Regions from separate parts of the Leptolyngbya sp. PL-A3 genome, predicted to be linked through region 2. Evidence: predicted binding sites of a transcription regulator. Region 2 holds the regulator's gene; each other region holds the start of a gene.

Region 1 (3,126 bases), on a different contig from region 2:
CCGAGCGTAAGCTTCAGGTAAAAGGGCTCTACATCCTCTGTGACGGTATGGGGGGGCATGCTAGTGGGGAGGTCGCTAGCGAAATGGCTGCCCAAACCCTACGTGATTATTTCGCTCAGAACTGGGCTGATGAAATGCCTTCTGAAGCTGTTATTCGTGAGGGGATCCGCGTTGCTAACAGTGCCCTCTACGAGATGAACCAGAAAAATGACAGCTCAGGTAGTGGGCGCATGGGCACCACGCTAGTGTTGGTGCTGGTTCATGGGACGCAAGTGGCGATCGCCCACGTTGGGGATAGCCGTCTCTACCGTTTTAGCCGCCGCTCGGGACTAGAGCAGGTGACAGTAGATCATGAAGTTGGCCAGCGGGAAATTCAGCGGGGGGTAGAAGCGGCGATCGCCTATGCCCGTCCTGATGCCTACCAACTCACTCAGGCGCTTGGCCCTCGGGATGAGCAATTCGTAAATCCTGATGTGCAATTCCTTGAGCTGAATGAGGATTTGCTGCTCCTGCTGTGCTCAGACGGGCTGACCGATAACGATCTACTCGAAAAATACTGTGATAGCCATATAGAGCCGTTGCTCAGTACCCAGGTCAATCTGGAGCAAGGCGTGAATGCTTTGATCGATTTGGCAAATGCTCATAATGGCCATGACAACATTACTGCTGTTGTTGTGCGAGCCAGAGTACGTCCAAATCTAGCCAAACTACCCCGGGGGTAGTTCAGAATTTAGTTCGATTGAGTCTTATGAAAGAATTATCTCTTCTACAAAACTCAATCAACGTAGTACTAAACGGCAGAGATTAACCTATGTTTGGAGATGGAGCAAAGCACCCCTCATCTATAAACATGAGTTGATTTCCGCCGTTCAGTATTAGGCATTATCGAGAGTTTTTTAAATGGTCTAAGGCATCGGCAATAGAGAGTAGGTTTTGAAAGACCAACCCCTATCTCTTAGACAGGTATGAACATTCTGAAAATACTGCAACGGCAGCCTATATAACGTGGGTCAGTGTTCAAGCATGGCGTCGAACACTGACCCTTTCACCAAAATTACTCTTCTTCCCAGGTTTCCACAGCCAGCAAATCGCTGATGGGATCTCGCATGGTAAATTCAAACTCTTCCAGCTCGTGCTTCCAGTAAGCCCACTCATCGCCGTAGAGGAGCGCAATTTTCCAGAGGCGATCGTTGGGCTTCAGCATCTTTGACTCGACCAGGGAGCGCACCTGTCTCTGGAGTTTAGACATAGGATGCGCAACTGATGAATTCACAACAGCTTCCTTAACCATCATTAAATTTTCAAATTCCTTATGAACGTGGGATCGCTGACTTATTCTACCTTCAAGGAATTGCACCCAACTCCAGAGGCAGCCTTGTAACTCAGTTGTCAGTCTTGATTTCCAGCTTCGTATCTTAGCCTAGAACCCCAGGATTCCGCGTCTGCTTTTATCATGAAATGCTCAACTATTCGTTTTCTGTATGTAAAGCTATTTTGGGTATTAGAAAAAGTTAATATTGTTCCTATCCCCTTTATGCTCTGGACCTCAAGGTTAGTTAAACAGTTCCGGTTGTCTTGGAATAGTCCCTTGGGGTGGATTGAGTGGTCCGTCTGGTTTAATACTAACCCGCTGTGCCTAAATAACTGATTCGGCTCAGCAATTCTCCTCTTGAAATCAAGTCAAAAACCGCTTGTCTCAGGCGAGTGGTTTTTGAGCTTTAGAGCTCACAATAGAATTGCTGAATTCTTCTGAGTGTTCCTCTTTCTTCTGGCAAACCCTGCTATCATGAATTGTTTGTGGACACTTCTAGGAGAAAACGTTAGATGGCGCGTTATCGAGGCCCTCGCCTCCGCATCGTTCGTCGCTTGTGTACCGGAACGGACACTCTTCCCGGTCTGACCCGCAAAGATCGGCGGCAGTCTGGCAAGCGAACCAACCCCCCCGGTCAACATGGGGCAGCTCGTCGTAAAGAGTCTGAATATGCTCGACGACTGAAAGAAAAGCAAAAACTGAGATTTAACTACGGCGTCAGCGAGCGTCAAATGCTGCGCTATGTCCGCAAAGCTCGCAGAACTCCCGGTTCTACTGGTCAGATTCTGTTGCAACTGCTTGAAATGCGTTTGGACAACACCATTTTCCGCTTGGGTATGGCTCCTACCATTCCTGCGGCTCGGCAGTTGGTGAGCCACGGCCACATCACCGTCAATGGTAAGCGGGTTAACGTGCCCAGCTACCAAATCAGGGCAGGTGAAGAAATCGGTGTGAGCTCCACGGAACGGTCTCGTAAGCTGGTAGAAGAAAACCTGCAATACCCCGGTCTGGCCAACGTTCCAACTCATTTAGAGTTTGATAAAGCTAAGCTAACCGCCAGGGTGACCAGCACCATTGAGCGAGAATGGGTTGCCCTCAATATTGACGAACTGTTGGTTGTTGAGTACTACTCTCGACAAGCCTAATGATTCAGAGGTGCCACTGTGCGGCTGCGGTGCGCCATCATCTGATGCAGCAAGCATAATTCTCCTGATCCCCCGATCCGTCATCGGGGGATTTTTTTATGGCCTTTAGAGCTATAAAACGGCTTTTGGGGAACCCATTTTATAGCTCTTGAAAGAATATCAGTTCAAATGCAGAGAGCGACGATCGCAACAGTGATGCTGTTCCCCTGAATCTTCTTAAACTGCCCTGAGCAAGGGGCTTCAGGGGCGTAAATTAACGAGTGCCCTGGCCAGAAAACAGAATGTGGCGGGTGTTGTGTTCGATTTCTGCCGGGTTAGGCATTGTAGGGAATTCATGATGGAAAAGCGGTGGTTGTGGTTCTTGGTTGGGCTCGGGTTCGGGGTAGTAGGGTTAGGGGAACAGGCCGCGATCGCCCAAACGCAAGGTCAAACTCAGCCCCAAATTCGTACCCAGACGCATGGGTTGGAAGGAAGTTATCTGGGAGCTACGGTAGATGGTTCTAACATGAGAGAGAGCCTAGGCAGCCTGCTCGGTACTGGAAGTTCTCGCGCCTGGGTTGAGGATCAGGTTGAGGGCTCGCGGAATTCCTCAGGCCATACGGGACAGCGCAATCTTCAAACCCGTATTGATGTGCAAGGTTTCCCAGTATCCATTCGGGGGGCTGTTGT
Region 2 (3,126 bases):
GCAATCTCCTGTTCGCGTTCGGCGATCTCCTGTTCGCGTTGGGCAATTTGCTGGTTGCGATCGCGCTGCAACTGGTTGATCTCGCTGCGTAACTGACGGGCCTGTTGCGTGACGCTCTGGAGCAGCCCGCGGGCCTCCTGGAAGCTGGCATCTACCTGTTGCAGCTGAGCTTCGGTGGAACTTAGACGTTGGCTCGTCTCCTTGAGCCGCTGCTCTCGAGCCTGGCTCTGGGCGATCGCCTGCTGTAACTCTCGATTTGTCTCCTGAAGCCGCCGCCGCGCCTGTTGCTGTTGTCTCAATGCCAAATCTCGCTCAGACTGAACCTCCTCCTGCTCCGTACGGGCCTGATCCAACTGTTCCCGAGCTGTCGCCAGGTCATCCTGAATCTGCTCCAGCTCAAAAACCCCTGTCCGTAGCTGATCACTGATCGCAAACAAGATACCAAAGGTCACCGCCGAAATCACGATACCCGTCAGGATAGTAATCAGGGTGGCCGTCTGCCGAGGCCGCAGGTTGAACAAACTGAGACGCGCTTTACCTACACGCATCCCAAGGCGATCGCCCACCGTGGCAATTACCGCCCCTAAAATCAAAATTGCTGCAATTAATACAAGCCCCGTGGTCATTCCCGGCTCTGTCTAATACAGCTACAGCCTACTGCATTCTGCTGAGTGTTTTGCGTGTAATTACGGGATGTGAAACGAGACTCTGTCAGGGAAGGGTGCAGTGCATCTTTCCTCAACGAAAAACAAAATTTTATGGAGGAGGGTTGTTTCACAGCCCTCCTCCATAAAATTGGGTTACGTAAACTGCTGGCTCAACGCCACCGGGTTGTAAACCGTAATTTTTTTCTTGTGGATTGAAATCATCTTGTCCGTCCGGAGTTCCCCAAGTAGGCGGGTAACGGTGACGCGGGTAGACCCGATGGCCTCGGCGATCGCCTGGTGCGACAACTTCAGGTCGATGGTGATCCCCTCCGGGGTCGGCACGCCAAAATCCCGGCAGAGAATGAGCAGGAAGCTGACCAATCGCGATCCCATATCCCGGTGGGCCAGGGTTTCAATCATCATTTCTGTTTGCAAAATCCGAGATGACAGACCCTTTAGCATCAACATAGATAGCTCTGGGTGCTCTTTCAAGGCTTTTTCTACCTGTTCGATGGGCACTGACAACAGTTCTGCGGGGGTAAAGGCGACAGCATGGTAAAAGCGATCGGCCCGCTGCCCAGTAATCAGTGACAACACACCAAACACACTATTTTCCCGTAGCAGCGCCACGGTGATCTCTTCCCCGGCTTCATACACCCGAGACAATTTGACTGCACCCTTCAACAAAAAGTACACACGCTCTGCCGGGTCTCCGGGGAAGAAGATGGTTTTGCCACGGTCGAAGGTCTCCACCATCGGCGGGAAAACACCACCACTTAATTGACGAAAGACATCCGCCAGAGGCTTATCTTGTGCCACAACCATTCCTCTCGTCCTGCCTAAACCGTAGTGAGGGGGCTAATCAAATCCTGCTTCAAGTCAGCAAAAGTTGACCGAATCATGACTTTAGAACACTTAAACTAACTTTAGAGCTAGTTTTTGTATCGAAAATTACGTTACAGAGCGAACTACCTCAAGTTACACCCCTGGTGCCCAAAAATATTGCCGTAGATTGGCTGCGATCGCATTATTTGCCAGAAGACAGAGGCCATAGACCTGAACCATGAGATTCACTTAATAGTGAATAATATCTCGTCAGAGTGTATTCTTTTATTAAAACTAAATTTTGAACGGATTAAATAACAATGAGCTATCTCTCCATAGCACTTTGTTATTTCATGTCTCTCCCAACCCAAAAATCAAATTTTGCTGCTGCTTTCTAGCGGCAAAATTAGGGCTCTGAATTGGGTGAAGTACGCAGCCAGTAGTAAAGGGAAAGGTTGGGCGTAAAGCACTCAACCTTTCCCTTTACTACTGGCTTGATGTGACAGCCAGAAAAGCGAGTTCCCGAAGTCTCCTCTCCGCCCCCTATCGCGACGATCCCTCTTTCTTGTATTCTGAAGGGCGCTTTATATTCCATACCTCCTCATTCCCATGCTGGATTTAACTGGAAAAAATGCCCTCGTAACTGGCATTGCCAATAACCGCTCCATCGCCTGGGGCATTGCCCAGCAACTCCACAAAGCGGGAGCCAACCTTGGCATCACCTATTTGCCCGACGAGAAGGGCCGTTTTGAAAAGAAGGTGGGAGAGCTGGTTGAGCCTTTGAACCCCTCTATCTTTGTTCCTTGTGACGTTCAAAACGAGGAGCAGGTGGTTGCCGCCTTCGACACCGTGCGCGACAAGTGGGGTCGTCTTGACATTCTGATTCACTGCCTGGCCTTTGCCAACAAAGAAGACCTGACTGGCGACTTTAGCAATGTCTCCCGAGGCAACTTCAATCTGGCGATGGAAGTCAGTGCCTACTCCCTGGTGCAACTGTGCCGGGCTGCCAAGCCTCTGATGACAGAGGGTGGCTCTGTCGTGACCTTGACTTACCTGGGCGGTGTGAAGGTCATTCCTAACTACAACATGATGGGGGTGGCAAAGGCTGCACTGGAAATGAATGTGCGCTACCTGGCCTCAGAGATGGGCCCCCAGAATATCCGTGTGAACGGCATTTCCGCTGGACCTATTCGCACTCTGGCTTCCTCAGCAGTCGGTGGCATTCTAGATATGATGCGTCATGTAGAAGAGGTTGCCCCTCTACGCCGCACAGTTACGCAAGAGGAGGTCGGAAATGCTGCAGCATTTCTGTGTAGCCCTCTAGCAAGTGGCATCACAGGCCAGATTATCTACGTGGATTCGGGTTACGAGATTATGGGGATGTAGGTGTTGAGACAGGGGGCCAAGGGAGCAGGGGAGCAGGGGGAATGGAGATAGATTCTAAATAGCTCGAGAATCTATTTCTAGAAGTGCGATCGCCCCCCATTGTCATACCTAACACCCATGCCCCCTGGAGGCTCTGCGCCTCCTAATTGGGACCGGCCATGCCGCTTTACAAAGCGTGCGGAATAATTGAACTAATGCTTTTTGGAAACTGATTTCTATGCAAACCCGCGATCGCCAATCCTCCGCTATTGATCTAGACCGGCCTGCC
Region 3 (3,126 bases), on a different contig from region 2:
CGCTAGCCCATAGCTCACCTGGTTTAATTGTGGCCCCCGTCTATTCTGACTCACCTCTGAACGATCTATGACTTTGCTTCCCCGGTTTGTTTCACTTGCATTCGGTCTGGTTACCTTAGGGACTGGGCTGCTGGCACTGCCACTGGAGGCAATAGCCATACCCGGCTCCCAACGAGTCGCCCAAGCTTCTTCACCGAACGGCGCTCTTTGCCCAGAAGCCGCACTCTCTCGTCTGCGCCGCCACCGCATTGCCACCGGAGAAACTCTGACCTCTCTGGCTCAGCAGTACGATCTGATTCCCGCAACACTGATGGGTTTCAACCCTGTTCTGCGCAACGGCAACGCCCCGGTCGGGACAGAAATTGTGATTCCTCCCTACAACGGCATCCGCGTAGAAGTTCCAGCAGGAAGCACCTGGCGGGACGTAGCAGCAGCTTACGGGGTACGAGCGGATGTCCTCTTTGAGGTGAATGGCTGTACCCAAAACGCCCCCAGGGTTGTTTTCATTCCAGGGATCAACTGGGCTCCGACACCTGTAGCTCAGGTGGTTGAATCTAACCCAACGTTGTCCCGCTACCCGCTGCCCAATGAGGCGGAGGTCGTCACAGGTTACGGTTGGCAAGTTAATTTCTTGACCAGTCAGATGGCCTTCCACAGTGGGGTAGATTTACAGGCGGCTGCAGGAACCCCAGTGTTGGCCGCCCAAGATGGCACCGTCGCCTTCGCCTCAACCCAGGGGAACTATGGCAATTTAGTGGTGCTCAATCATGCAGGCGGACTACAAACCCGCTATGCCCAACTGGCGACGATTGATGTTGCAGTGGGACAAACGGTTAGAAGAGGCGATCGCCTGGGTACGGTCGGGCAAACGGGGGATGCCTCCACTCCTCACCTGCATTTTGAGGTTCGCTCTAACTCTAGCCTAGGCTGGGTAGCCGAAAGCCCCACCCAATTCTTTCCCAGCATGGAAGTAGGACGCTGAACGATTACAACCCCAGCCAGTAAGGAAAGGTGCATGGAGCTTTTGGTTCCACGCACCTTTCTTTTTAGGCCAGAGTCAAAAAACTACGAGGCAAGTGCCATGTCGGATGAGGCATTCAGGAAACGTTCGAGATAAAGATAAACCCCTTCATTGGCCTGAAAGGAAATACTAATGTGATCGACAGCTTGTTCCACGGCCAAGATGTCGACCTGATAGTGCGGCATGATCAAAAAATTGAGCCAATCGGCAATCTCAGAAAAGGGGACATGAAGCCGTCCTAGACAACATCCATCAACCAGTTCTGTAGAAAAGCAAGGACTTGGGTGCATCTTAAACCCCTTATATGCTCAACCTGAACTATCTTGCATCACAAATAGTACATTTGAACTTATTATTCACAAGTTCTCTCAATCCGGCAAGAGAGATTTTCTAAAGAATTTACACAACTCTTAGTTTTCGGTTCTGCCCAATTGCGGCCCCATGGCGACACTAAGATTCAGCCGAGCCCAACTTTACAGAAATTCATTTGACAAAAATTGGCAAAACGGTAACATTAAATACAGAAAGCATTTTTCTTTCTTGCCTAAAGCCTGGCTCGTCATCTGTAGTAAGCCCTTTTGGTCCTGCTTTTCTACAATGAGTCGTTGTCCTCTCTTCATCCAGGTTGGTTCCCAAGGATTTGTTTTCGTTTCTTAAGAGGTGACTATGGAACTTCACTATCGCGGCGCGGCTTACAGTGCTCCAGACACAGGAGTGGAATTTTCTGAAGGTGATGTTATTGGCCAATATCGGGGAGCGGCGTTGAAAGCTCACCGGCTTAACAATGCCCCCAGTGAAACAGCCAAACCCCGGATGAAATATCGCGGGGCCTGGGTACAGTAAATCTCTTGAGAGATTTTGAAGTTTTCCCTAAAGTCTCTGCCTATAGTTTTGTGGATGTAGCGAACTCAACACCCCGAGAGGGGTGTTTTTCTTTAGGCTAATTTTCTTCGAATGCCAATATAGGCTCAGTTTGGGCAAGCTGAAGTGTCCATTTTGGCATGTGCGCAGCACACGCCAAGAAGGGCGTTTTCGAGCGCCGCATATGGCGTGACATTCGAAAACGCCCTTCATTCAAACTCAGCAATTCTCAGTATGGGTATCAAAGCCAAGAGTTCACGCCCTAGGGGCGTGAACTCTTGGCTTTGATACCCGAAAACCGCGCGCCAAAGGCGCGCGGTTTTCGGGCCTGATTTCAAAATGAGAATTGCTGGTTCAAACTGCTGAATTTGGCTCTTTCAAAAAACGGCCTGAACAAATGGCGATAGAATGCTGGAACGTTTGAAGCTCAATTTTTTTTATGACAGAAGACATTAGGATGATTGGCAAAGTGGTAGGAATTTCTGCCCTTTTGGCAATCGCCATTCGTTATGGAGCCCCCCTGGTTACCTGGCCAAGCGGTGCTCCAGTGGTGGTTACTTTAATTGTATTGCCCTCTATACTGGTGGGTCTGCTTCTTTTCTGGCGGGGACAGCAAGCATGTTAGGGGCGATCGCCGGAGACGTTGTTGGCTCCGTTTATGAATTTAATAATTACCGTTCCAAAGACTTTTCGCTTCTCCAGGCGACCTCCACCTTTACGGATGACACGATCCTGACGGTTGCCGTTGCAGATGCGCTGCTCACAGGCGTGGACTATGTCACTGCCTTCAAGCAGTATTACCAACGCTATCCCAACCCCTGTGGCAGCTATGGTGCTCGCTTTGCTCAATGGGCGGCCTCCAGCACACCCGAACCCTACAACAGTTGGGGAAATGGCTCAGCGATGCGGGTCAGCCCCATCGGGTTTGCTCTAGATACCCTGGAGGCGGTGCTACACGAGGCAGAGCGAAGTGCTGCCGTTACCCACAACCATCCTGAAGGAATTAAAGGGGCACAAGCAACTGCAACTGCCATTTTCCTAGCACGCCAGGGGGCGTCTAAAGCAGACATCAAGGTTCATGTTGAAACAATTTTTGGTTACGACCTGAGCCGTAAGCTGGATGACATTCGTCCGGTGTATCGGTTTAATGAATCGTGCCAGGAAACCGTCCCCGAAGCGCTGATTGCATTTCTGGAAGCAACGGATTTCGAGGATGCCCTGCGTAATGCAGTATCTCTAGGTGG
Region 4 (3,126 bases), on a different contig from region 2:
TCCTGGTCTAATATTTCGGGCATTAAGTTTGGTTTGACATTGCTCATCGCCATCACAGCGGCCGAAACTTTTAACCAGAGTAACTGGCAGCGAGTTTACGCTAGCCGCACCGGCAAAACCGTGCAAAAAGCATTTCTCTATAGCGCCCTCGTCATTGTCCCCATGATCATGGTTGCAGGAGCTCTGGGGCTGTTAGCGATGCACTTTGGCTTCAATGATGATCGCGCCTTCTTTTCCCTCATTCAAGAGCTACGGTTGCCCCTAGCCTTTGTCATGCTGGTACTGGTGCTGGCCCTGGCTCTGGTGATGAGTACTCTGTCATCTCTATTGAATGGCATCACCAGCGTCTTCACTGTGGACCTGGTGCGACTGTTTCCCCAGATGCAACGGGAAGGCATACTACGGGCCTCTCGGGTGCTGACGGTTGCCGTAGGCATTCCCGCCATTCTCATCGCGGCTCGGGGTTATGACGTGCTGTATCTCTTCTTGCTGGCCGATCTCATCTGTGCCGGGGCCTTCGCCCCTGTAATTCTAGGTCTCTACTCCCGCCATCTGACGGGAAGAGTTGCGCTGGCCGGAGCCCTGTTAGGAATCCTCACGGGGGCCCTCTATTTTCCTGCTCCAGACTTTAGTGCCTGGTTACCTATCCCAATGGGAGGTGATTTGCTGGTCAGCTTTGCAGCGGCACTCGTGGTCTCTACTGGGATAGTGGGTGCAGGCATCGCTCTGGCTCGCACCCAAAACAAGCAACCGTTTGACTTTAGCCGCCTTCAGGAGCGGGTACACTCCTACAGCCCTGAGCCCCTGGAGGAAATTTCCCAGGCAACAGGCGACATTCAGTAAAGCCTTTTAGGGCTGGTGGTGCGATCGCCAACCCTGAGAGGCAACAAAAAAGCGTGAGAACTATGGCTCCACGCTTTCTTTCACTGAGAAAAATCTTGAAAAAATAGGGATTGACAGAATCAATCCCTATTTTCGTTATTTAAGCTACGTAACAATGTCGAATCAGGTGGTAACAATAAACCAACCGTAAGCCTTACAGCTTTACTAGATGAGCGTAACACCCACCCATTCCACTCCAGTTCCGCAACGGTATTTTTTCTAATCTTCCGAAATTGCCAAGGAATAACTTGTATTCATCAGTAACTCGAAGAGAATTGAAATACCACAACTACCAAAGGCATCTGAAGTTTACAAAGCTGCTGGGGACTGATGAGTAGAGTCTCCAGCCTGACTACAACAGGGAAAAACACGGCACCGGGAGGCAACGATGCAAGAGAAGACTACTAGCTACCTAAGGCAACAGGCAGCATGTCAGACTCTTCATCCGTGCGCAGGCTGGGAAATAGGAAATGGTTCTCCTCCACATACTGCGCTCCAAACAGACCCTTCTCGGCCCAGAAGTACCGATCCGTGGTATGCTCGTTACGCTTTACAAGCAATAGTGCGGGAGGAGCAATTCCTTCAGCGTGAATGAACTTCCGGGCAGCAGTTACAGGCTTATCTTCGCCACACTCGATGCTAAACTGAGGTACGGATTCTAATATCCGACGGCCTTCCAAACGACGACGGCTCTTACGTTTGCGTCTCCTTGCCAACCTCCTGACCTCCTCTCTGCTACGATAGATGTAACTCTGGTTACAAAATAGATTGACGGTCGCTAGTATACCGTCTTAGGTATGAGATTTCAACTTCTTTTAAGCTTGCATTACAAAACATTACACAAACTCCGTTATCTATCTTTATTATTAATGCTTAATAGTAGGCGGATCGGGTTTAGAGCGAGCCTAGGCTAGAGCTCAATGCGATCGCCTTGATCCCTTACAGATTCTTCATTTTGGTTCAACTTGGTTGTGATGTTTGCGAGCCCAGACTTCGTCACCCTTTGCCAGGCCCAGATTGCGCTACTGACACAAGGGTTAGGGGCAGCGTTGAGTGTCGTCTACCTAACGGAAGAGGTAGCTGGAGATGCGACTGCAAATCTGGTACCAATTGCCGCCCATCCAGACACCATTTTTAGCCGTGATCCGGCCAGTGTCTTTTCCCTGCTTGCTCTAGATGCATCCGATGGCTTACATCCTCATCCCTCTCATAAGGGGGAGGCCATGGTATTTCCTCAAGTGGGGCAGCCTGTATTACCGGGTTCTCCCAATGGGAACGCACCGGAGGTGGAAGCCCAGGAGCAAACGTCTATTTTTGGCATGCCCTTACCCATGGCTCAGCGAATGATGGTGCCGCTCGTTCATGAAGGGGTTGTGTTGGGCTTGTTGGTGACGGCCCGCTCAGATCGTCCGTGGGGCGAAGTGGAACAGGATCAGATCGAACGGGTTGCCCGAACGTTGGCGATCGCCTGTGTCATGGATCGTCGTGCCGCCTGGAACGATCACAGCTTGCATCAGCTACAACAATTGCAAGCTCAGCAGCATGAACTCTTCGACAACCTGCTTCATCAGTTCCGAAACCCTCTGATGGCGTTGCGAACCTTTGGAAAAGTATTGCTGAAACGGCTTGCCCCTAATAACAAGAGTCGTGACCTGGCTGAGGGTATTGTTCGAGAAAGCGAACATTTACAAGACTTGCTCAAGCAATTTGAACAAGTGGTTGATCTGCAGCCCGTAGAACTTTTACCCGGTCAAGAGGAGAGCCATCCTCCAGAAAACTGGCGCAATAACCCAAAGGCCCTGGCCAGTTCTACTGGAGTACCGCTCTTACCGGGCGTCAATGCCCTGACCCCAGCACAACTGCAACCGATCGCCTGTGAGTTAACCGATATTTTGCAGCCCTTACTGAATTCGGCTCGGGCGATCGCCCAGGATCGTCGTCTCCAACTGCTCATCCTCATACCCGAAGGCGTGCCAGCCATTGAAGCCGATCCAGGAGCGTTGCGGGAAGCCTTCAACAACTTGATCGATAACGCTCTAAAATACACCCCATCTGGCGGGAAAGTCGAAGTTTTAGCAGGGTTGAGGCGTCAACGGAATGGAATTAACTTTCAGGGCCTTGCCATCATTGATAACGGTCCAGGAATTCCCCAAGGCGACCAAACCCGATTATTTGAGCGGCACTTTCGAGGTATCCAGGCAACCTCCGATATTCCTGGTACTGGCCTGGGTTTAGCCATTACCC

The links. Region 2 encodes NtcA, which controls nitrogen genes in cyanobacteria. Its sites were predicted from a motif close to TTTGTANNNNNNNNTACAAA; they were not measured.
Region 1: a site for NtcA is predicted at 1,408-1,427, ahead of NDI52_RS08665 (DUF4327 family protein). Genes of this name have one in related genera too.
Region 3: a site for NtcA is predicted at 1,527-1,546, ahead of NDI52_RS18540 (DUF4278 domain-containing protein). Genes of this name have one in related genera too.
Region 4: a site for NtcA is predicted at 1,626-1,645, ahead of NDI52_RS18825 (DUF3155 domain-containing protein). Genes of this name have one in related genera too.

What each region holds. Positions count from the first base shown of each region.
Region 1 is NZ_JAMPLB010000008.1:69,991-73,116, reverse strand. It holds gene NDI52_RS08670 (serine/threonine phosphatase) at 1-722, shown strand, start outside; gene NDI52_RS08665 (DUF4327 family protein) at 1,055-1,273, opposite strand; gene rpsD (30S ribosomal protein S4) at 1,825-2,457, shown strand; gene NDI52_RS08655 (outer membrane beta-barrel protein) at 2,792-3,126, shown strand, end outside.
Region 2 is NZ_JAMPLB010000012.1:91,533-94,658, forward strand. It holds gene NDI52_RS11865 (DUF3084 domain-containing protein) at 1-626, opposite strand, end outside; gene ntcA (global nitrogen regulator NtcA) at 801-1,472, opposite strand; gene fabI (enoyl-ACP reductase FabI) at 2,082-2,858, shown strand; gene hisB (imidazoleglycerol-phosphate dehydratase HisB) at 3,076-3,126, shown strand, end outside.
Region 3 is NZ_JAMPLB010000024.1:79,771-82,896, forward strand. It holds gene NDI52_RS18530 (M23 family metallopeptidase) at 68-982, shown strand; gene NDI52_RS18535 (hypothetical protein) at 1,066-1,311, opposite strand; gene NDI52_RS18540 (DUF4278 domain-containing protein) at 1,688-1,864, shown strand; gene NDI52_RS18545 (ADP-ribosylglycohydrolase family protein) at 2,501-3,126, shown strand, end outside.
Region 4 is NZ_JAMPLB010000025.1:49,731-52,856, reverse strand. It holds gene NDI52_RS18830 (Na+/proline symporter) at 1-843, shown strand, start outside; gene NDI52_RS18825 (DUF3155 domain-containing protein) at 1,287-1,598, opposite strand; gene NDI52_RS18820 (HAMP domain-containing sensor histidine kinase) at 1,857-3,126, shown strand, end outside.